DNA from 2 places in the Brenneria goodwinii genome. Region 2 is predicted to be linked to the other one. Evidence: predicted binding sites of a transcription regulator. Region 2 holds the regulator's gene; the other holds the start of a gene.

Region 1 (11,464 bases), 320 kb from region 2:
CGATCAGGCCTTGATCCCGCAGGTACAGCGCGTTGCCCGCCATCTTCACCAACGCTATCCGCAACACGCCCGCGCCTTGATCGAACGCTGGTTGCCGGAACGCGCCCGCTATACCAATGCCTGACGACGCCCCGTCGCGCACATAGGCCATTCAATATCCCTCTATACCCAATAGATTTCGAGTTGCATCAAGGCGGCGACCGAATGAATCCCGATGAGCTTACTCAGGTAAGTGATTCGGGTGAGCAAGGGAAGCCAACGCCGATGCAGCTTGAAAGATGAAGGGTATAAATAATAAGGGGTTATCAGCCAAACATATTTCATATTGGAAACACCGTTCCGCAAACGTTTGCTTTTATAAGGGAGCGCATTAAAATGCCCTCTTTGTCGTTTTGGAACGCCAACTATTATGACTACCACCACGGATATTCCCCAGACAGAAGCGCCAGTTGCAACACGCCGCAGTGAATTGATCTACCGTCTGGAAGACAGACCTCCCCTTCCGCAAACGCTGTTTGCCGCCAGCCAGCATCTGCTGGCGATGTTTGTCGCGGTAATTACCCCCGCCCTGCTGATCTGTCAGGCGCTGGGTCTGCCAGCGCAAGACACGCAACACATCATCAGCATGTCGCTGTTTGCCTCCGGCCTGGCCTCTATTCTGCAAATAAAAACCTGGGGCCCGGTAGGATCGGGGCTGCTGTCCATTCAGGGCACCAGTTTTAACTTCGTGACGCCCTTGATTATGGGCGGACTGGCGCTGAAAAACGGCGGCGCCGATGTGCCCACCATGATGGCGGCGCTGTTCGGCACATTAATGGTCGCATCCTGCACGGAAATCATCCTCTCCCGCTTCCTGCACCTTGCCCGCCGGATTATTACGCCGCTGGTTTCGGGAGTGGTGGTAATGATAATCGGCCTGTCGCTGATCCAGGTCGGCCTGACGTCCATCGGCGGCGGTTACGCCGCAATGAATAATAATACCTTTGGCGCGCCGAAAAACCTGTTGCTGGCGGGGATCGTGCTATTGGTCATTATCCTGCTAAACCGCCAGCGTAACCCCTACCTGCGCGTGGCATCCCTGGTGATCGCCATGGCGGTCGGTTATCTGGGCGCCTGGCTGATGGATATGTTGCCAAGCAGCGCCCCGGCGGAACAGAGTTCATTAATCATGGTGCCCACGCCGCTGTATTATGGTCTGGGCTTTGACTGGAGTCTGCTGGTGCCGCTGATGTTGGTCTTTATGGTGACCTCGCTGGAAACCATCGGCGATATCACCGCGACATCCGATGTATCGGAACAACCGGTCAGCGGCCCTCTGTACATGAAACGCTTGAAAGGCGGCGTCCTGGCAAACGGACTGAACTCGTGTTTATCCGCGATCTTCAATACGTTCCCGAATTCCTGTTTCGGGCAGAACAATGGCGTCATCCAGCTCACCGGCGTCGCCAGCCGCTACGTTGGCTTTGTCGTGGCATTGATGTTGATTATTCTGGGGTTATTCCCTGCCGTCAGCGGCTTCGTACAGCATATTCCAGAGCCGGTGCTCGGCGGCGCGACCATCGTCATGTTCGGTACTATTGCCGCCTCCGGCGTGCGAATTGTGTCGCGTGAACCGCTGAATCGCCGCGCGATCATGATTATCGCCCTTTCCCTGGCCGTCGGGTTGGGGGTTTCACAGCAGCCGCTGATCCTGCAATTCGCGCCCGACTGGATAAAAACCCTGTTCTCTTCGGGGATCGCCGCCGGCGGTATTACGGCGATTGTGCTGAACCTGGTTTTCCCGCACGACGAAAAATAATAGCCATTTCCTTCAATAATTTCTGATAAACGTGGAAAAAGCGACCGAGGATGCAACAGCGGTCGCTTTTTACTGTCTGTAACTGCATTATCTATTGAGCCGTTAAGGTAATTGCGGCATAAAAACAGATATCCCTGACGATTGACATGGACTGACACGATGAGATTTATCGGGAAATTATTGCTGACCATTGCGCTGCTGGCATTGCTGGCGCTGGTTATATTGTATGTATTACTGCAAACCACCTGGGCTTCAGGTTGGATCAGCAATTGGGTGAATCAAAATACCAACTATCAGGTGTCGTTGGGGAAAATCGACCATGACTGGTCCGCTCCCGATCATCTTCAGCTAAAAGACGTTATCTTTGGTCATAAAGATCAGCCGCCGACACTCACCGCCAAACAGATTTCCGCAGGGCTAAGCGCACGCCAGTTAACCGAACCCGGTCATTTCGCCAGTCTGGAGTTGGAGGGCGGCGCGCTGAATCTGTCGCCAACGGCCGCAACACTGCCCATCGAAGCGGATGTTTTACAACTGCGGACGATGGCGCTTCAGGCGCAGGACGATAACTGGAATTTAAACGGCCAACAGATTAATGGCGGGATCGCCCCCTGGCGACCGGAAGAGGGATATCTATTAGGAAAACAGGGGCATTTTCAACTCAGCGCCCGCTCGCTGCGGCTCAACGATGTCCCCGCCAGCCAGGTTCTGGTACAAGGCGAGATTAATCAGAACCAGCTTACCCTGAGTAATTTTGGCGCCGACGTGGCGCAAGGCCAGTTAACCGGCAGCGCCAGCCGGGCGGAAGATGGCAGCTGGCAGATCGACAACCTGCGCCTCAGCAAGGTTCGCTTGCAAACGCCAAGAACCATGCAGGAGTTCTGGCAACCGATTACCGCATTGCCGTCAGTCGCCGTCTCCCGCTTTGATTTGATTGATGCCCGTATCGAAGGGCCGGGATGGGCGTTTATCGATCTTGACGTCACCTTGCAGAACGTCACCTTCAAGCAGGATGACTGGCAAAGCGAGAATGGCGAGCTGTCGTTCAATGCCACCGATATCGTTAACGGCAATATGCATCTGATCGATCCGATCGTTAACCTGAATCTTTCCCCGAATGGCGTGGAAATCAAACAGTTCACCACCCGTTGGGAAGGGGGTTTATTGCGTACCAACGGTAACTGGCAGCGCAGCGATCACCGTTTACAACTGAATGAATTCGTCGTGGCGGGCATGGAATACACGCTTCCGGGCGACTGGCTTCAGCGCTGGCAAACCGCGTTGCCGAACTGGCTGGCGGAAGTGAATATCAAAAAGTTTTCCGCTAACCGTAATCTGCTGATTGATATCAACCCGGACTTTCCATTCCAGCTTACCGCGCTTGATGGATACGGCAGCGATCTGCTGCTGGCCCGCAATCATCAGTGGGGTGTGTGGGGCGGCTCGCTGAACCTCAACGCCAGCGATGCCACGTTCAACAAGGTCGATGTCCGTCGGCCATCGTTGGCGTTAACCGCCAATGACAGCCAGATCTCGCTTACCGACCTCAGCGCTTTTACCCAAGACGGCCTGCTGGAAGCGAAAGCCACTATCGGCCAGACGCCCAGCCGGGCATTTTCAATTACGATGAACGGGCGTTCCGTACCCGCGGATATTTTAACTCGCTGGGGATGGCCGGCTCAGGTATCCGCGGCGCCGGGCAACGCCAATCTGCAGCTACAGCTGAACGGACAGCTGGCGGCCAATACCCCGCTTAAACCCACGCTAAACGGCGCATTGCACGGTGTCGGGCCTGATGGGCACCCCATCAGGCAGCACATTCAGCAGGGGGCGGTAACAGAGACTTCGCAGTAAAAAGCATCGGATGATGGGGCGACGTCACCTGATATCGGATCCGCCCTTCTCCAAAGGCGCTTCCGGCGTGGCGGGTAATACGATATAGACGCCCTCAAACAACGAGCCTTTTTTATCATCCCCGAACAGTTCCACTTTTAATTGAACTCTGGCTTTGCGTCCGCGGGCCAAACGATCCAGATCGCCGCTCAATGAGCCAAGATCGGCGATAGCGCTTGGCCTGCCGGTGATCGGCGTACTATAGCGAATGTGCGCATCGGCCAGAATAATCGTGCCGCCTAAATGTCTTTCCCGCAGCAACAGCCAGATCAGGCCCCATCCCGTCAGGGTGGCAAGAGAAAACATGCTGCCGGCAAATAGGGTACGATGGGGATTCTGGTTGCCGGTTTCCGGCATGGTAGTAATAAATTTTTGCCCGGTATACTGCGTGATTCGCACCCCCATTTTTTCACTCAACGGAATGCGATCGTACCAGGCTTGCTGCAATTGCCCGCACCAGTCGGGCCGATGCAGGATATCATCCAGCGTCGCTACCGGTTTGATCATCAGAAAATGCCGTATTGGCGTGGTCTGCGCTGCGGTAATTTCGCCCTGATTCACAAAGCCCAGTTTGGCGAAAAACGCCATCGCATCCTCGCGGGCGCTACAGACTACGCGTTTTACCCCTTCCTGCCGCGCCACCGACTCCAGCGTGATCGCCAGCAACGTTCCCAGCCCCTTGCCCCGAACATCGGGGTGAACCGCCAGAAAGCGGATTGACGCTTCGTTATCGGCATTGATCGATAGCCGGCCGATCGCCACCAGCCGCCCCTGTTCATCCACCACCGTCTGATGGTGCGCTAAGGCATCATAAGCATCGCGTTCAGATCCCAGCGGTTGGTGTAGCGGTTTACGCAACATCTCCCAGCGGAATTGATAGTACGCATCAAGTTCTTCTGCGGTTTGCGGTACTCTCAGGTGATACATAAACATGCCTCATGAAAAAAGAGTAACGGGGGCTTTTCGTTGCTAATCTGAAATATCGAGATACTGGAATCTGCCGTGGGTCATGTTCCTTACTGCAACCTCACCCCGCGCTCCTCCTAACAGCATAATTACGCAGCGCTTTCCTTATACTTGCAGCCAGAACGTCACCGGACCGTCATTAACCAGCGCTACTTTCATATCCGCCGCAAAACGCCCGGTTTCAGTATGAACGCCCTGTTCGCGGCACTGTCCGGCAAAATATTGATAGAGGCGGTCGGCCTCCGTCGGGTGGGCGCCACGGGAAAAACCGGGCCGCATGCCTTTCTGGGTATCGGCCACCAGCGTAAACTGCGACACCACCAACACACCGCCGCCCGCCTGGCGGATATTAAGGTTCATTTTGCCATTGTCGTCACTGAATATACGGTAACCGAGAACCCGCTCACAAAGGCGCGCGGCTTTTTGTTCGTTATCGCCTTGCTCAACGCCCAACAATACCAACAGCCCGCTCCCGATCTCCCCAACGATCGCACCGTCTACAGTAACGCTAGCGCTGGAAACCCGTTGAATTAACGCGATCATCGAATGTTACCGCTCCTGTTTTCATTATTCTGCAAGGGCCATAGCGAATATGCGCGCCCCCCAGGTTTGACTTTACTCACTGACAGCGGCGGTTTGCGCGGCAAAAAAGTCCGGAACCACCTGACGGTCTTTAACCAAAATGCTGCGGATACCCAGCGCCTGAGCGGCGGCGATATTGGCGGGGTTGTCATCAAAGAAGACGGCTTGATCCGGCGTAACCCCTTCCTGCGTCAACACATAGTGATAGATGGACGCTTCAGGCTTGCGTGCGCCGATATCCTGAGAGAGATAAAGACGATCGGCCGCTTCTTCCACTTCCGGGAACAAAACGGGCCAATGACCGCAATGCAAACGATTGGTGTTGGAAAGGATCACCACCCGGTGCCCTTCTTTACGAAGCAACTGCATGATATTGATGACTTCGGGACGCAATGCGACAAAAATAGCCTGCCAGCCTGCGGAAAACTGCTCAAAGCTCAGCGCGATGCCCATTTCATGGCATAACTGCTCGGCAAACACTTCATCACTGATTTCACCGCGTTCATGCTGTTCAAAGGTTTCGCCCATCACAAACCGCTCTTTCAGCGTGGCCAGCGGCGCACTGCTCAACCTGCTCCATACGCCTAATACACGGTTGAAATCAATATCAATGACAACATTGCCCAAATCAAAGATATAAAGCATGGCACTTTCCTTCTGCTGTAACCGTAGGATTTTTTACTGTAACGGGAAATGGCAAAACTGAACAGCGGGGAGATCAAAGCGAAGTGTATCAATAAAACTCAGGGCACCCGAAGGTGCCCTGTTATACGCCAAACGGCAGAAAAATCAGTTTCCGCCGCGATTAGCGCGTCGACGATCGTTTTCCGTCAGATAACGCTTACGGATACGAACCGACAACGGCGTTACTTCAACCAGTTCGTCATCATCGATAAACTCCAGCGCCTGCTCCAGCGACATTTTGATTGCCGGAACCAGCGTCGTCGCTTCATCCGTACCGGAAGCACGCATGTTGGTCAGTTTCTTACCGGTCAGGCAGTTTACCGTCAGATCGTTGGAACGGGAGTGGATGCCGATGATCTGGCCTTCATACACTTCCGCGCCGTGACCCAGGAACAGTTTACCGCGATCTTGCAGACCGAACAGCGCAAACGCGACGGCTTTACCCTGACCGTTGGAAATCAACACGCCGTTCTGACGCTGGCCGATATCGCCCGGACGTACGTCATCGTAGTGGCTGAAAGTGGAGTACAGCAGACCGGTACCGGATGTCATGGTCATGAATTCGGTACGGAAGCCAATCAGGCCGCGAGCCGGGATCAGGTAATCCAGACGGATACGACCCTTGCCATCCGGGACCATGTTTTTCACATCGCCCTTACGCTCGCCCATGGCTTGCATGACGGCGCCTTGATGCTGTTCTTCAATATCCAGCGTGACGTTTTCAAACGGTTCCTGATTGCGGCCGTCGATAACGCGGTTAATTACTTTCGGACGAGATACCGCAAGTTCAAACCCTTCACGACGCATGTTTTCAATCAGCACGGACAGATGAAGTTCGCCACGGCCGGATACGCGGAACGCATCCGCATCTTCCGTTTCTTCAACGCGCAGCGCCACGTTGTGGACCAGCTCTTTTTTCAGACGATCCAGGATCTGACGAGAAGTCACAAACTTCCCTTCCTTGCCACAGAACGGAGAGGTGTTAACACAGAAGAACATGGTTACCGTCGGCTCATCAACGCTCAACGCCGGCAACGCTTCAACCGTATTGGGATCGCAGATGGTATCGGAGATATTCAGTTCACCCAAACCGGTGATGGCAATGATATCGCCCGCTTCCGCCAGCGTGGTTTCGATACGTTCCAGGCCCATATGACCCAGGACTTTACCGACTTTACCGTTGCGGGTTTTCCCTTCACTGTCGATAATCGTAACTTGCTGATTAGGCTTGATTACTCCGCGTTTGATACGGCCGATGCCGATAACGCCGACATAGCTGTTGTAATCCAACTGGGAGATCTGCATCTGCAAAGGACCGTCGCGATCGACCTTCGGTGCGTCAACATGTTCGACAATCGCTTCAAACAGCGGCGTCATATCGCTTGCCATGTCATTATGATCCAGACCGGCAATACCGTTTAATGCGGAAGCATAAACGATAGGGAAATCCAGTTGTTCGTCCGTTGCATCCAGGTTTACGAACAGATCGAATACCTGATCGACAACCCAGTCGGGACGGGCGCCAGGACGGTCAACTTTGTTGATTACCACGATCGGCTTCAGACCATTAGCAAATGCTTTTTTGGTCACGAAACGGGTCTGCGGCATCGGGCCATCCATTGCATCAACGACTAACAGCACCGAGTCAACCATCGACATTACACGTTCAACCTCACCACCGAAGTCGGCGTGTCCGGGGGTATCCACGATGTTAATGCGGTAGTCTTTCCAGTTAATGGCGGTATTCTTGGCGAGAATGGTTATTCCACGCTCTTTCTCCAAATCGTTGGAGTCCATTACACGTTCGGTTGCTTCAGTGCGTTCTCCGAAAGTTCCGGATTGTTGCAACAACTTATCGACCAGGGTGGTTTTCCCATGGTCAACGTGCGCAATAATGGCGATGTTACGCAAATTTTCGATCACAGCTTTGCCTCAGGCATTTAGAAATAGCGCGCTATTGTACACGTATTAATCGAGAGACTAAACAGGATCACAAGCATCAATCATAAACAACCTGATACTGCTTACTTTGTGATCCCTTTCACGGTGCAAAAACGCTACAAGCGATCACCATAGCACCATTTTAGTGCAGTGATTCGCAGATAAAGCACCATTTTGGTGCTACAAGCTATAATGGTGCAGCGAATCTTGAGAGCAAAGCCCCAAGCGGCAACACATAGCATTAATTTAAAAAGTTGGCACACTTTTAGCTTTAGTCTACTCACGGTAACAACATCAATCTACAACGATATTCGTTCCACGACGATAAATGACAATCGGGAGAACCAAGTATGTCCGCAGAACACGTTTTGACGATGCTGAATGAACATGAAGTGAAGTTCGTTGATTTACGCTTTACCGACACCAAAGGCAAAGAACAGCACGTCACCATTCCAGCCCACCAGGTTGACGCCGACTTTTTCGAAGAAGGCAAAATGTTTGATGGTTCCTCGATTGGCGGCTGGAAGGGTATTAACGAATCCGACATGGTATTGATGCCGGATGCCAGCACCGCCGTCCTCGACCCTTTCTATGAAGAATCCACGCTGATCATCCGCTGCGACATTCTGGAACCAGGCACCATGCAGGGTTATGACCGCGACCCGCGTTCTATCTCTAAACGTGCGGAAGACTTCCTGCGTTCTTCCGGTATTGCCGACACCGTACTGTTTGGGCCGGAACCCGAATTTTTCCTGTTTGACGACGTACGCTTCGGCAGCAGCATCTCCGGTTCTCATGTCACTATCGATGACATCGAAGGCGCCTGGAACTCCAACAAAGAATATGAAGGCGGTAACAAAGGTCACCGTCCGGCAATCAAAGGCGGTTATTTCCCGGTTCCTCCGGTTGACTCATCACAGGACATCCGTTCCACCATGTGTCTGACCATGGAAGAAATGGGTCTGGTTGTTGAAGCGCATCACCACGAAGTGGCAACGGCTGGTCAGAACGAAGTGGCAACCCGCTTCAACTCCATGACCAAAAAAGCGGATGAAATCCAGATTTACAAATACGTTGTCCATAACGTCGCTCACGCTTTCGGCAAAACCGCCACATTCATGCCGAAACCGCTGTTCGGCGACAACGGCTCCGGTATGCACTGCCATATGTCTTTGTCCAAAGATGGCGCAAACCTGTTCTCCGGCGACAAATACGGCGGCCTGTCCGAAACTGCGCTGTACTACATCGGCGGCATCATCAAACACGCCAAAGCGATCAACGCGCTGGCCAACCCGACCACCAACTCTTACAAACGTCTGGTTCCAGGCTACGAAGCGCCGGTCATGCTGGCTTACTCCGCTCGTAACCGTTCCGCTTCCATCCGTATCCCGGTGGTCGCTAGCCCGAAAGCGCGCCGTATTGAAGTTCGCTTCCCGGATCCGGCTGCCAACCCATACCTGGCATTCTCCGCGCTGCTGATGGCCGGCCTGGACGGTATCATCAACAAGATCCATCCTGGCGATGCTATGGATAAGAACTTGTACGATCTGCCGCCGGAAGAAGCGAGCGAAATCCCAACCGTAGCCGGTTCTCTGGAAGAAGCGCTGAACGCGCTGGACGCAGACCGTGAGTTCCTGACCCGTGGCGGCGTATTCACTGATGATACGATTGATGCTTATATCGAGCTGCGTAAATCAGAAAACGATCGCGTTCGCATGACGCCGCACCCGGTTGAGTTTGAACTGTACTACAGCGTTTAATTACTCAGCGCTTAGCCGACAGTAGTCCGATCGCGCTGACGCTCGGGCTACTGCCAGGATAGCTAATTTTATTGATGTTTTGTTTCGTGACGGGCTTATCCATGTCCGTCACCTCAGGAGGGCCGTCGCGGCGCGACGTTTAAAAATTTCTCCTGGAAATTTTTTGTTGCCGTGGAAACTTTTCAGCCCATCTCATGATGGGCTTTTTTCTCCACGGGCTCTGAAGTGGCTACATCATATCTATAATCTACAATACTATGCACTCATATAGTGCGGGAGTCTGCGTTATGGCAACAGGCACGCTGCCCGATGCTGGGCAGATCCTAAATTCTTTAATAAACAGCATATTGTTATTGGATAACGATCTGGCTATTCATTATTCCAATCCGGCGGCACAACAATTACTGGCTCAGAGTTCCCGTAAATTGTCAGGAACGCCTCTGCCGGATTTGCTGGGATATTTTTCTCTGAATATAGATTTGATGCGTGAGAGTCTGGATTCAGGGCAAGGTTTTACGGATAACGAAGTCACCATTGTCGTAGACGGCAAAGCACATATCATGTCGCTCACCGCCCAGCGGATGCCCAATAGTTTCATCCTGCTGGAGATGGCGCCGATGGATAACCAACGCCGCCTTAGTCAAGAACAGCTTCAGCAAGCTCAACAGCAAGCTGCCCGCGATCTGGTCAGAGGGCTGGCCCATGAGATTAAAAATCCGCTTGGCGGGTTACGCGGGGCCGCACAGCTGCTTTCGAAAGCGTTGCCTGATCCAACGTTGACCGAATATACCAAAGTCATTATCGAACAGGCGGATCGCCTGCGTAATCTGGTCGACCGGCTGCTTGGCCCGCAACAACCCGGCCTGCATGTGACTCAAAGCATTCATCAGGTTGCAGAACGCGTATGCCAACTGGTTTCTTTGGAAAAACCAGACAATGTAACGCTGGTGAGAGATTACGATCCGAGTTTGCCGGAGCTCACTCACGATCCGGATCAGATTGAGCAGGTTCTGCTGAATATCACGCGTAATGCATTGCAGGCTTTAGGAAAGACAGGCGGCACCATTACCTTGCGAACCAGAACCGCATTTCAGCTCACTTTACATGGTGTACGTTATCGCCTTGCGGCACGCATTGATATTGAAGACGACGGCCCCGGCGTTCCCGCTCAACTACAGGATACGCTGTTTTATCCGATGGTAAGCGGACGCGAGGGCGGCACCGGTCTGGGACTATCGATTGCCCGCAACCTTATCGATCAACACTCCGGTAAAATTGAATTTAACAGTTGGCCAGGTCATACCGAATTTTCGGTTTATCTGCCCATTCGCCAGTGAGGTTCACAATGCAACGAGGGATAGTCTGGATTGTCGATGACGATAGCTCCATCCGTTGGGTGCTCGAGCGTGCGCTCACTGGTGCGGGTTTAACCTGCGCCACATTCGATAATGGGAATCAGGCTCTGCACGCGCTGGCGACACAAACGCCAGACGTACTGTTGTCCGATATCCGGATGCCGGGAATGGACGGGCTGGCGTTATTACAGCAAATAAAGCAACGGCATCCGATGCTGCCTGTCATCATTATGACGGCGCACTCCGATCTTGATGCCGCGGTCAGCGCTTATCAACAGGGCGCTTTTGATTACTTACCAAAACCATTTGATATTGATGAAGCGGTTGCCTTGGTCGAACGCGCCATCAGTCACTATCTGGAGCAACAGCAGCCCGTTCGCAACCAGCCAATGAATGGCCCGACAACGGACATCATCGGCGAAGCGCCCGCGATGCAGGATGTATTCCGGATTATCGGCCGTCTTTCACGCTCTTCCATCAGCGTA
Region 2 (11,464 bases):
CTCAAAACCGATATTCAACGCCAGATACTGTTCGCCCAACAGGCCGGACGTGCGGATAGCCAGAGAGCTGGTGTCCGGAATATGGTCGTAACGTTGCTCGATATCCATCGCCACGCGAGGAAGGTACGTTTTCTCGTCAAGAGAAATATCCGCAACCCTGCCTATAACTACGCCGCCGACTCTTATCGGCGAACGGGCCTTCAACCCGCCGATATTGTCAAACGTCGCGTATAAACGATAGGTAGGCTCGCTGCCGATTGACTTGAGATCGGCCACTCTCAGACACAAAAAGATAATGGCGAACAGCGCAATCAGTATAAATACGCCAACCCAGATTTCATTTTTCTTTGTTTGCATCGACTCAGTTCCCAAACATCAGTGCTGTCAGCACAAAATCCAATCCCAATACCGCTAATGATGAATGCACGACGGTACGGGTCGTTGCACGGCTGATCCCTTCTGAAGTAGGAATCGCATCATAACCATTAAACAGCGCAATCCAGGTCACCGTGATGGCGAAAACCACGCTTTTAATCAAGCAGTTCAGCATGTCCTGCCGCCACTCAACGGCCCCCTGCATGGCCGACCAGAAAAATCCGCTATCTATGCCCTTCCAGTCAACGCCGACCAACGATCCGCCCCAGATACCAATGGCGACAAAGATGATCGTCAACAGCGGCATACTGATTACCCCAGCCCAGAAACGCGGGGCCACCACGCGCCTTAGCGGATCGACCGCCATCATTTCCATGCTGGAAAGCTGCTCGGTGGCCTTCATCAGGCCAATCTCCGCCGTCAGTGCCGAACCGGCGCGACCGGCAAACAGCAACGCCGTGACGACCGGGCCGAGCTCGCGCAGCAACGATAGGGCGACCATCATCCCCAGACTGGCTTCAGCGCTATAGGTGGTCAGAACAAGATAACCCTGCAGCCCCAGCACCATGCCGATGAACAGGCCGGATACCATAATAATCAACAGCGACTGCACACCCACGCTGTAAAGCTGTTTGATGAGCTGCGGCCACTGTTTCCTGAATTCAGGCTTGCCCACTAATGCATTGAACAGCATCAGTCCGGCACGGCCAAAAGAAGCACAGGTAGAAATTCCCTGACGTCCCAGCGACGCCAATGCCTGTAAAAACATGAATTATTTAACCCCCAGATGAACCTAGCAGTGCGGTTTTATAGTCACCCGCCGGATAACGGAAAGGAACCGGCCCGTCGGCGACGCCGTCCAGAAACTGACGTACGCGGGAGTCATCGTTCATTTGCAATTGCGCCGTCGTGCCTTCAGCCACAACCTGCTGCTCGGCGATGATGTAAGCGTAGTCGGCGATGCTCATCACTTCCGGCACATCATGAGAAACGACGACGCAGGTGACGCCCAGTGCGTGATTCAGTTCATCAATTAGCTTCACCAGCGTTCCCATGGTTATCGGATCCTGACCGACGAAAGGTTCATCAAACATAATCAGTTGCGGATCAAGCGCAATCGCCCGCGCCAGCGCGGCGCGACGGGCCATCCCGCCGGAAAGCTCGGCGGGCATCAGCGAGGCGGCGCCGCGCAGGCCCACCGCCTCCAGTTTCATCATGACGGTGCTGTGCAACAGCGGCTCCGGCAAACGGCTGTGCTCGCGCAGCGGCCAGGCGACGTTATCGAACACGTTCAGGTCGGTGAATAACGCGCCGGATTGAAACAACATGCTCATTTTTTTACGGGCTTCATACAGCGCAGAACGTGAAAGCGCCGGAATGTTGTCGCCATCAAACCAGATTTCACCGCTATCCGGCGGTATCTGCCCGCCAATCAAGCGCAACAATGTCGTTTTACCGATACCGGAAGGCCCCATAATCGCGGTGATCTTCCCCCTGGGAACATTGAGCGTGATATCGGTGAAAATCTGCCGTTTCCCGCGCCGAAAATTCAGACCGCGAATTTCAACCAGATTAGTAGTCTCATGGTCCATTATCTTATATTCCTTACCGATCAGCATATTACGTATGTTCGTTCCGGTTTAACGAATAACTGTAATATGAACGTATCTATAAAGCGTAACGGCCGCCCTTGTCCGTGGCCCGAATTTTACAAAAAATTACGGTAACTTCTTGTCTAAAGGGGCTGAAACAAAACTGCCATAGGTTTTACTTTTCCGCCTCACGCAGTCAGAATTAGCGCTAATGATGAAAAGCATCCTTTTCGTTCAGAATTCGTCCAAAACTGCTGGTTTACATCGCTTAAGCCAGTAATTATACCTCAATAAAGGACGCTGCATGCTTTTTGCAACCGTACTCTTGATAGTTGGTTTGGTATTACTGGTCTATGGCGCCGATCGTCTGGTCTATGGCGCGGCGGTTCTCGCGCGTTCTTTTGGCATATCCCCGCTGATTATCGGTATCACCATCGTCGGGTTCGGAACCTCTCTGCCAGAACTGATTGTGTCCGTCACGGCGGCGTTAAACCAACAGATCGATATGGCCGTGGGTAACGTTTTGGGCTCAAATATTGCGAATATTCTGTTAATCCTCGGCAGCGCCGCGTTGATCCGCCCTTTAACGGTTCATTCCGAACTGCTGCGCCGCGAATTTCCGCTTATGCTGTTGGTCACCGTTTTATGCGGCTTTCTGCTGCATGATAGTTACCTGAGCCGCACGGACGGCGTGTTACTGTTGATCGCCGCCGGACTGTTTATGCTGCTGATGTTCAGAATGACGCGTCTGGCCCAGCAGGATGGCTCCGATGCCCTGGCGCAGGAACAGTTGGCGGAATTGCCGCAGGAAGACAGCAATCAGACGGTCGCCATCTTATGGCTGATCCTCGGCCTGATTATTCTGCCGATGGCCGCTCGCATGGTGATCGATAACGCCACCGTGATAGCCCGCCATTTTCACATCAGCGAATTGACCATCGGCCTGACCGTTCTGGCGATCGGCACCAGCCTGCCGGAATTGGCGACGGCGATTGTTGGCACGCTGAAAAAAGAAGATGATATTGCGCTGGGCAATCTGATTGGCTCGAATATTTTTAATATCGCGATCGTTCTGGGCGTACCGGCGCTGCTTTCTCCGGGAGCGCTCAACCCACTGGCATTCCAGCGCGATTACTGGGTCATGCTGGGGGCCAGCGCGCTGCTGACCGCGCTTTGCCTCAGCAAAAAACGCTGCATCGGACAAGGCGCCGGCGCACTTTTATTATGTGCTTTCATCGCTTACCTTTCGGCGTTGTTCTTTTTTCCCTAACCAGAACATCAAAACAAGCAGGATTATCCAGGTATGTCACATTTTGAACTACAACCCGGTTTTGATTTTCAGCAAGCAGGTAAACAGGTACTGAACATTGAACGCGACGGGCTGGCGCAACTCGACCAATACATCGACGGCAACTTCACCCAGGCCTGTGAAAAGATATTCTACTGCCAGGGGAAAGTGGTGGTGATGGGCATGGGGAAATCCGGCCATGTCGGTTGCAAAATGGCCGCCACCTTCGCCAGCACCGGCACCCCGGCGTTTTTCGTCCATCCGGGTGAAGCCAGCCACGGCGATCTGGGAATGGTCACGCCGCACGATATTGTGATAGCCATTTCCAACTCCGGCGAATCCAATGAAATTTTATCGCTGATCCCGGTATTGAAACGCCAGAAAATTTTCCTGATCTGCATGACGGGCAACCCTGAAAGCACGATGGGAAAAGCCGCCGACATCCATCTATGCGTTCACGTTCCGCAGGAAGCCTGCCCGCTTGGGCTGGCGCCCACCAGCAGCACGACGGCGACGCTGGTGATGGGCGACGCCATGGCGGTGGCGCTATTACAGGCGCGCGGTTTCACCGCCGAAGATTTTGCCTTATCCCACCCCGGCGGCGCACTGGGTCGCAAACTGCTGCTGCGCGTCAGCGATATAATGCACTCCGGCGATGAAATCCCGCACGTTCCCCTTGACGCCTCTCTGCGTGACGCGCTGCTGGAAATTACGCGCAAAAATCTGGGGATGACGGTAATCTGCGACGCGGAGATGAATATCCAGGGGATCTTCACCGACGGCGACCTGCGCAGAATATTCGACATGAATATTGACTTGAACAGCGCCCGTATTGCTGATGTTATGACCGCGGGCGGCATTCGCGTTACGCCGCAAACGCTGGCGGTGGATGCCCTGAATCTGATGCAATCCCGCCACATTACATCGTTGCTGGTCGCGGAGAACAGCCGGCTGCTCGGTATCGTTCACATGCACGATATGCTGCGTGCCGGCGTCGTGTGATCCCATACTGTAGAGTGAAAGAAGCAAGGATAAACCTGAATGAGTGAAACCGGGGCACAAACCGCTACCTGCTATGGACCTGTCGATCGTCAGGTACTGGATAAAGCCCGTGAAGTTCGTTTGTTGATTTGCGATGTCGACGGCGTGCTGTCTGATGGCTTGATTTACATGGGCAATCAGGGCGAAGAGCTGAAAGCATTCAACGTCCGGGACGGTTACGGCATCCGTTGTTTGCTGACATCCGGGATCGAGGTTGCCATCATTACCGGCCGATCGGCCAATATGCTGGTCGATCGTTGTAAAACATTGGGGATCACGCATCTTTATCAGGGACAATCGGACAAGATTTTGGCCTTCAACGATCTGTTGGATAAACTGTCGGTGAAGGCCAGCCAGACGGCCTATATCGGCGACGATCTGATCGACTGGCCGGTAATGTCGCAAGTGGGGCTGAGCGTTGCCGTTGCGGACGCGCATCCGATGCTGCTGCCGCGGGCGGACTATGTTACGCGTATCGCCGGCGGGCGTGGCGCGGTGCGTGAACTTTGCGATTTAATTCTGCTCTCACAAGGTAAGCTGGAAGATGCCAAAGGGTTGTCGATATGAGTAAAACAAAGCGTTGGCTGACAGCCTTGCTGGCACTGCTGGTACTCGTGTTGATCGGCTGGAATTTAACCGATCAGGATACGGAGTCGGCGCCGGATAACCCAGGCAATGTGGCGCCGGTCTATACCAGCGAAAAAACCACGACGCTGGTTTACAGCCCGGACGGGAAACTAACCTATCGGCTGATTGCAGACAAAGCGGAGTATTTCGACGACGAGCAGCTCAGTTGGTTCACGACGCCCGTCGCCACGCTGTTTAACGACCAGGGAACGGCCACCTGGTCGGTGCGCGCCGATCGCGCCAAACTAACCAAAGAAAAAATGCTCTATCTGTATGGCCACGTTGAGGTCAACAGTCTGACGAATGATTCACAGTTGGAGCGGATTAAAACCGACAACGCCCAGGTCAATCTGGTGACTCAGGATGTCTCTTCCGACGACGAGGTTACCCTGTATGGCGCCAGTTTCACCTCTAACGGGATGAAAATGCGTGGTAATCTGCGTGAGAAAACAGCCGAGTTGATCGAAAAGGTAAAAACCTCCTATGAAATTCAAAACAATAAATAATTCGCTGCGTAACACCCTGCTCGCCAGCTCGCTGTTAGCCGTTAGCGTTCCGATCTTCGCCGTGACCGGGGATAGCAATCAGCCCATTCACATTGATTCAGCACAGCAGTCTCTGGATATGCAGAGCAACACCGTGACCTTTACCGGTAACGTGGTGGTCAAGCAGGGAACAATCGAGGTAAAGGCCGATAAAGTGGTGGTCACCCGCCCACAGGGCGAGCAAGGCCGCGAAGTAGTGGAAGGATACGGCAATCCGGTCACATTTTACCAAATGCAGGACAACGGCAAGCCGGTGAAAGGGCGCGCCCAAAAAATCCGTTACGAACTGGCTAATGATTTTCTGGTGCTGACCGGCGACGCCTATCTGGAACAGTTGGATAGCAACGTCAAAGGCGACCGCATCACTTATTTGGTGAAGCAGCAGCAAATGGAAGCGTTCAGCGACAAAGGCAAACGCGTTACCACGGTATTGGTTCCTTCTCAACTTCAGCAAAAAGAGAATCAGGGACAAACCTCCAATTCTCAACCCTCGAAACCACGAGTCACTGAATAACTTATGGCAACATTAATCGCAGAAAACCTGGCTAAGGCGTATAAAGGCCGTAAGGTCGTGGAAGATGTCAGCCTGACCGTTAACTCCGGCGAAATCGTCGGTCTGTTGGGCCCGAACGGCGCCGGGAAAACCACGACGTTTTATATGGTTGTGGGCATTGTCCAGCGTGACGCAGGGCGGATCGTGATCGATGACGAAGATATCAGTCTGCTTCCGCTCCACGATCGCGCGCTTAGAGGTATCGGCTACCTACCGCAGGAAGCCTCGATCTTTCGCCGGTTAAGCGTGTACGACAACCTGATGGCGATATTGCAGATCCGCAAGGATCTAACCTCTGAGCAGCAGGAAGATCGGGCGAATGAACTGATGGAAGAATTCCATATTATTCATTTGCGCGATAGTCTGGGACAATCGCTCTCCGGTGGGGAAAGACGCCGGGTGGAAATCGCCCGCGCACTGGCGGCGAATCCTAAATTTATCCTGCTGGATGAACCTTTTGCCGGTGTTGACCCCATTTCGGTGATTGATATAAAAAAAATAATTGAGCATCTGCGTGACAGCGGACTGGGCGTGTTGATAACCGATCATAACGTCCGCGAAACGCTGGATGTCTGTGAGCGCGCCTATATCGTTAGTCAGGGGCATTTAATCGCTCACGGCTCACCGACGGAGATACTGGCCGACGAGCAGGTAAAACGCGTCTATCTGGGCGAAGGCTTTAGACTCTGATAGGGTAGGTTTTTATTGCATATTTTAGCCCCAATAGATTTCAGGGCGCAGCAAAGCGGTAACCGAATGATTTCTCAGGATTTCAGTCTGGGTTCAGCAAGGGAAACCGGCAGCGCTGCAACCGGAAAGATACAGGGAATATAAAGGAAGTTAGCGCAACTTATGAAGCAAGGTTTGCAACTCAGGCTTAGCCAGCAACTGGCCATGACTCCACAGCTACAGCAGGCAATCCGTCTGTTGCAACTGTCCACGCTTGAACTGCAACAAGAGATTCAACTGGCGCTGGAAAGCAATCCGTTACTTGAGCAGACGGACAATCACGAAGAAATCGAGTCATTTGAGACCACAGACAGCGATTCACTGGATACCGGCGAAGCGCTTGAACAAAAAGATATGCCGGAAGAGTTACCGCTTGACGCAACCTGGGATGAGATCTATTCCGCAGGCACGCCATCCGGCACCGGCACCGATTATCGCGATGAAGAATTACCGATCTACCAGGGGGAAACCACCCAAACCCTGCAGGATTACCTGATGTGGCAGGTCGAACTGACGCCCTTTTCCGATACCGATGCCGCCATCGCGACATCCATCGTCGATGCCGTAGACACCACGGGTTATCTCACCGTGCCGCTGGAAGACATTCTCGACAGCATCGGCGATGAAAGCGTTACGCTGGATGAAGTCGAAGCGGTGCTGAAACGCGTTCAGCGTTTTGATCCCGTTGGCGTTGCGGCCCGCGATCTGCGTGACTGTCTGTTGGTTCAGCTCTCCCAATTCGCCGACGATACGCCTCGTCTCGCGGAGGCGCGACTGATCGTCAGCGAGTACCTCGACCTGCTGGCAAATCATGATTTCCGCAGTCTGATCCGCGCCACCCGGCTGAAAGAAGAGGTGCTAAAAGAAGCATTGGCGCTGATTCAGTCCCTCGATCCCCGTCCGGGTCAGTCAATCAACACCGGTGAGTCGGAATATGTTATTCCGGATGTTCTGGTGCGGAAAATTCATGGCCGCTGGGTGGTGGAACTGAATACCGACAGCATCCCCCGGTTACAGATTAATCAGCAGTATGCCGCGCTAGGCAACAGCGTGCGCAGCGACAGCGACGGCCAGTTTATCCGCAGCCACTTACAGGAAGCCCGCTGGTTAATCAAAAGTCTGGAAAGCCGTAATGATACGCTGCTCAAGGTCACCCGCTGCATCGTCGAACAGCAGCAGGAATTCTTTGATCAGGGCGAAGAATTCATGAAGCCGATGGTTCTGGCGGATATCGCCCAGGTCGTCGATATGCATGAATCCACGATTTCCCGTGTGACGACGCAGAAGTTCCTGCACAGTCCGCGCGGCATTTTTGAACTAAAATACTTCTTCTCCAGCCATGTGAATACCGATAATGGGGGGGAAGCCTCCTCAACGGCGATCCGGGCGCTGGTCAAGAAGTTAATCGCTGCGGAGAACCCCGCCAAACCGTTAAGCGACAGTAAGCTCACCACGCTGCTCTCCGAGCAAGGCATTATCGTGGCGCGGCGTACCGTTGCGAAATATCGAGAGTCTTTATCTATCCCACCATCGAACCAGCGTAAACAATTGGTTTGATCTCAACTAGAAGGAAGACGCTATGCAGCTCAACATTACCGGACACCATATCGAAATTACCGAGCCTCTACGCGATTTCGTGAATACCAAATTCGCCAAGTTGGAGCAATTTTTCGACCGCATTAACCAGGTCAATGTGATACTTAAAGTGGAGAAAGTGCAAAAGATCGCCGACGCCACGCTCCACGTTAATGGCGGAGAGCTGCATGCCACATCAGAAGCGGAAGATATGTACGCGGCCATCGATCTCTTAATCGATAAACTGGCCCGGCAGTTGAACAAGCATAAAGACAAGCTCAAACAACACTGATTTTCCTCTCTGGCCGTTTAACCAGAGATCAGACCTGGTCCATAGGTTTTATGGGCCAGGCTCATACGGAGTGAACGCACCGTCAGGTGAATATAAAATGAACAACGATCCCATATTGCAACTCAGCACAGTGTTACGTCCCGAGTGCACCCAAAGCGCCGTCCATTGCCAAAGCAAAAAACGGGCATTGGAAATCATTAGCGAGCTGGCCGCCAAACAGCTGAATCTGCCCACGCAGATTATCTTTGACGCCTTGCTCATTCGTGAACGCATGGGCAGCACCGGTATCGGAAATGGCATCGCCATCCCTCATGGCAAACTTGAAGGGGAGGATGTACTGGGAGCAGTCGGGGTATTTATCCAGTTGGAACAACCTGTCGCATTCGATGCCATTGATAATCAACCCGTTGATTTACTTTTTGCCTTGCTGGTTCCCGCAGAACAATGTAAAACCCATTTACATACGCTTTCGCTTGCCGCCAAACGATTGGCCGATAAAACCGTTTGCCGCCGTTTGCGCGCCGCGCAAAGTGATGAAGAGCTGTATCAGATTATGACGGAAGCCGGTTAAATCAGAGGTGAATGCCGATGGTCAATGGCCGCATCGTCTGTAATAAGCCTGTTATATCCTAAATCATTCGAGTGACAGGAAGGCGGCGACGCGGGGATGGAGCGAATAACAAAACCAACGCACATGCAACTTGCAGTATGACGGGTATGGTCGTTCATTGTATTATCGAAAACCAATGTATTATCAAAAACCATTGTATTATCAAAAACCATTGTATTATCAAAAACCGTTGTATTATCGAAAGCTATCGTATTCTCGAAAACAAGGGCAGCGCTAGTTCGCCATCACGTTGCCAAGGGGGAGTCGTCAGATGGTGCTGATGATCGTCAGTGGTCGCTCAGGCTCAGGGAAATCCGTCGCCCTGCGTGCGCTGGAAGATATGGGATTCTACTGCGTAGATAACCTTCCTGTGGTTTTGCTGCCGGAATTGGCTAATACGCTGGCTGCGCGGAACATCTCTGCGGCGGTCAGCATTGATGTGCGCAACATGCCGGAATCGCCGGAAATATTTGAGCACGCCATGGCGCAACTGCCGCAAAGTTTCTCGCCACAGCTGCTGTTTCTGGATGCCGATCGCAATACGCTGATCCGCCGTTACAGCGATACCCGCCGTCTGCACCCGCTGTCCAGCAAGAATTTATCGCTGGAAAGCGCCATTGATGAAGAAAACGATCTGCTGGAACCGCTGCGATCGCGCGCCGATCTGATCATCGACACCTCGGAGATGTCGGTACATGAGCTGGCGGAGATGCTGCGTACCCGCCTGCTCGGCAAACGGGAACGTGAACTGACGATGGTTTTTGAATCCTTCGGCTATAAGCATGGCATCCCGATCGATGCCGATTATGTGTTTGATGTCCGCTTCCTGCCTAACCCCCACTGGGATCCGAAATTACGTCCGATGACCGGTTTGGATAAACCCGTAGCCGCCTTCCTCGACCGGCATACCGAAGTACATAATTTTATCTATCAGACCCGCAGCTATCTGGAACTGTGGCTGCCCATGCTGGAAACCAATAACCGCAGCTACCTGACGGTGGCGATTGGCTGTACCGGCGGGAAACACCGTTCCGTTTATGTCGCGGAACAGCTGGCTGATTATTTCCGTTCGCGCGGTAAAAATGTACAGTCCCGCCATCGCACACTGGAAAAACGCAAGTAATCATGACCGTCAGGCAATTTGTTGAAATAAAAAACAAGCTGGGTATGCACGCCCGTCCCGCCATGCAGCTGTTTGAACTGGTGCAAAGTTTTAATGCCGAGGTGATATTGCGCAATGACAGCGGCACTGAGGCGGAAGCCAGCAGCGTGATTGCCATGCTGATGCTGGATTCGGCCAAAGGCCGGGTTATCGAAGTGGAAGCCAGCGGCCCGGATGAGGTTCAGGCGCTGGCCGCCGTTATTGAACTATTCGAAGCCGGATTCAACGAAGAATAACGCGCCGCATCATCCGGCCCCGTAATGAGCGGTACGGAATCACTCTCCCGCAATCTTCATTTCAGGCAATAACACCGACCCACATTGAATATTGCTGCGTGTTTCGATGTCGTTCCCTACGGTCACGATATTGCGCAGCATCTCTTTCAGGTTGCCCGCGATGGTAATCTCACTGACCGGATACTGAATTTCGCCATTTTCGACCCAAAACCCGGAAGCTCCGCGGGAATAGTCCCCGGTCACGCCGCTGACGCCCTGGCCCATCAGCTCGGTAACCAGCAATCCTTTCCCCATCTGTTTCAGCAACCCGTTGAAATCCAACCCCTGCCCGGCGATACGCCAGTTATGAATACCGCCGGCATGACCCGTGCTCTTCATCCCCAGCTTACGGGCCGCGTAGCTGGTCAGCAGCCAGGTTTGCAGCACGCCGTCCTTCACAATTTCACGCTGGCTGGTACGCACCCCTTCGCTGTCAAACGGCGTAGAGGCCAGCCCTTTGCGCAGATGCGGCAGCTCTTCAATCGTCAGCCACTCAGGCAGAATTTGCTGACCCAGCTTATCCAGCAGGAAGGTTGATTTACGGTATACGCTGCCGCCGCTAATCGCCCCGACCAGATGGCCGAACAACCCGGTCGCCACTTCGGCGGAAAACAAAACGGGAGCCTGCATGGTCGGCAGCTTACGCGGAGACAGGCGCGACAGCGTACGGCGCGCGCACTCTTCGCCGACCCATTCCGGAGTGCGTAATTCATCCAACGAGCGAGCGATGGTGTAGGCATAGTCGCGCTCCATATCCCCATTCACTTCCGCGATCACGCAACTGGACATGGAGTGGCGGC

Evidence for each region. The regulator sigma-54, encoded in region 2, starts transcription at its own class of promoters, with help from an activator protein. The targets are predictions, from matches to a motif close to GTTGGCACANNTTTCGCTNT.
Region 1: glnA (glutamate--ammonia ligase) is a predicted target of sigma-54. The motif match lies at 8,118-8,137, and genes of this name have one in related genera.

Annotation. Positions count from the first base shown of each region.
Region 1 is NZ_CP014137.1:4,159,126-4,170,589, forward strand. It holds gene recG (ATP-dependent DNA helicase RecG) at 1-124, shown strand, start outside; gene ACN28R_RS18455 (uracil-xanthine permease family protein) at 410-1,798, shown strand; gene ACN28R_RS18460 (AsmA family protein) at 1,958-3,652, shown strand; gene fabY (fatty acid biosynthesis protein FabY) at 3,677-4,618, opposite strand; gene dtd (D-aminoacyl-tRNA deacylase) at 4,763-5,200, opposite strand; gene yihX (glucose-1-phosphatase) at 5,273-5,884, opposite strand; gene typA (ribosome-dependent GTPase TypA) at 6,029-7,846, opposite strand; gene glnA (glutamate--ammonia ligase) at 8,215-9,624, shown strand; gene glnL (nitrogen regulation protein NR(II)) at 9,912-10,961, shown strand; gene glnG (nitrogen regulation protein NR(I)) at 10,970-11,464, shown strand, end outside.
Region 2 is NZ_CP014137.1:3,839,223-3,850,686, forward strand. It holds gene mlaD (outer membrane lipid asymmetry maintenance protein MlaD) at 1-357, opposite strand, end outside; gene mlaE (lipid asymmetry maintenance ABC transporter permease subunit MlaE) at 362-1,144, opposite strand; gene mlaF (phospholipid ABC transporter ATP-binding protein MlaF) at 1,152-1,967, opposite strand; gene ACN28R_RS17060 (calcium/sodium antiporter) at 2,272-3,237, shown strand; gene kdsD (arabinose-5-phosphate isomerase KdsD) at 3,271-4,257, shown strand; gene kdsC (3-deoxy-manno-octulosonate-8-phosphatase KdsC) at 4,297-4,863, shown strand; gene lptC (LPS export ABC transporter periplasmic protein LptC) at 4,860-5,429, shown strand; gene lptA (lipopolysaccharide ABC transporter substrate-binding protein LptA) at 5,407-5,982, shown strand; gene lptB (LPS export ABC transporter ATP-binding protein) at 5,986-6,711, shown strand; gene rpoN (RNA polymerase factor sigma-54) at 6,874-8,307, shown strand; gene hpf (ribosome hibernation promoting factor) at 8,330-8,617, shown strand; gene ptsN (PTS IIA-like nitrogen regulatory protein PtsN) at 8,715-9,188, shown strand; gene rapZ (RNase adapter RapZ) at 9,499-10,350, shown strand; gene npr (PTS phosphocarrier protein NPr) at 10,353-10,625, shown strand; gene pmbA (metalloprotease PmbA) at 10,665-11,464, opposite strand, start outside.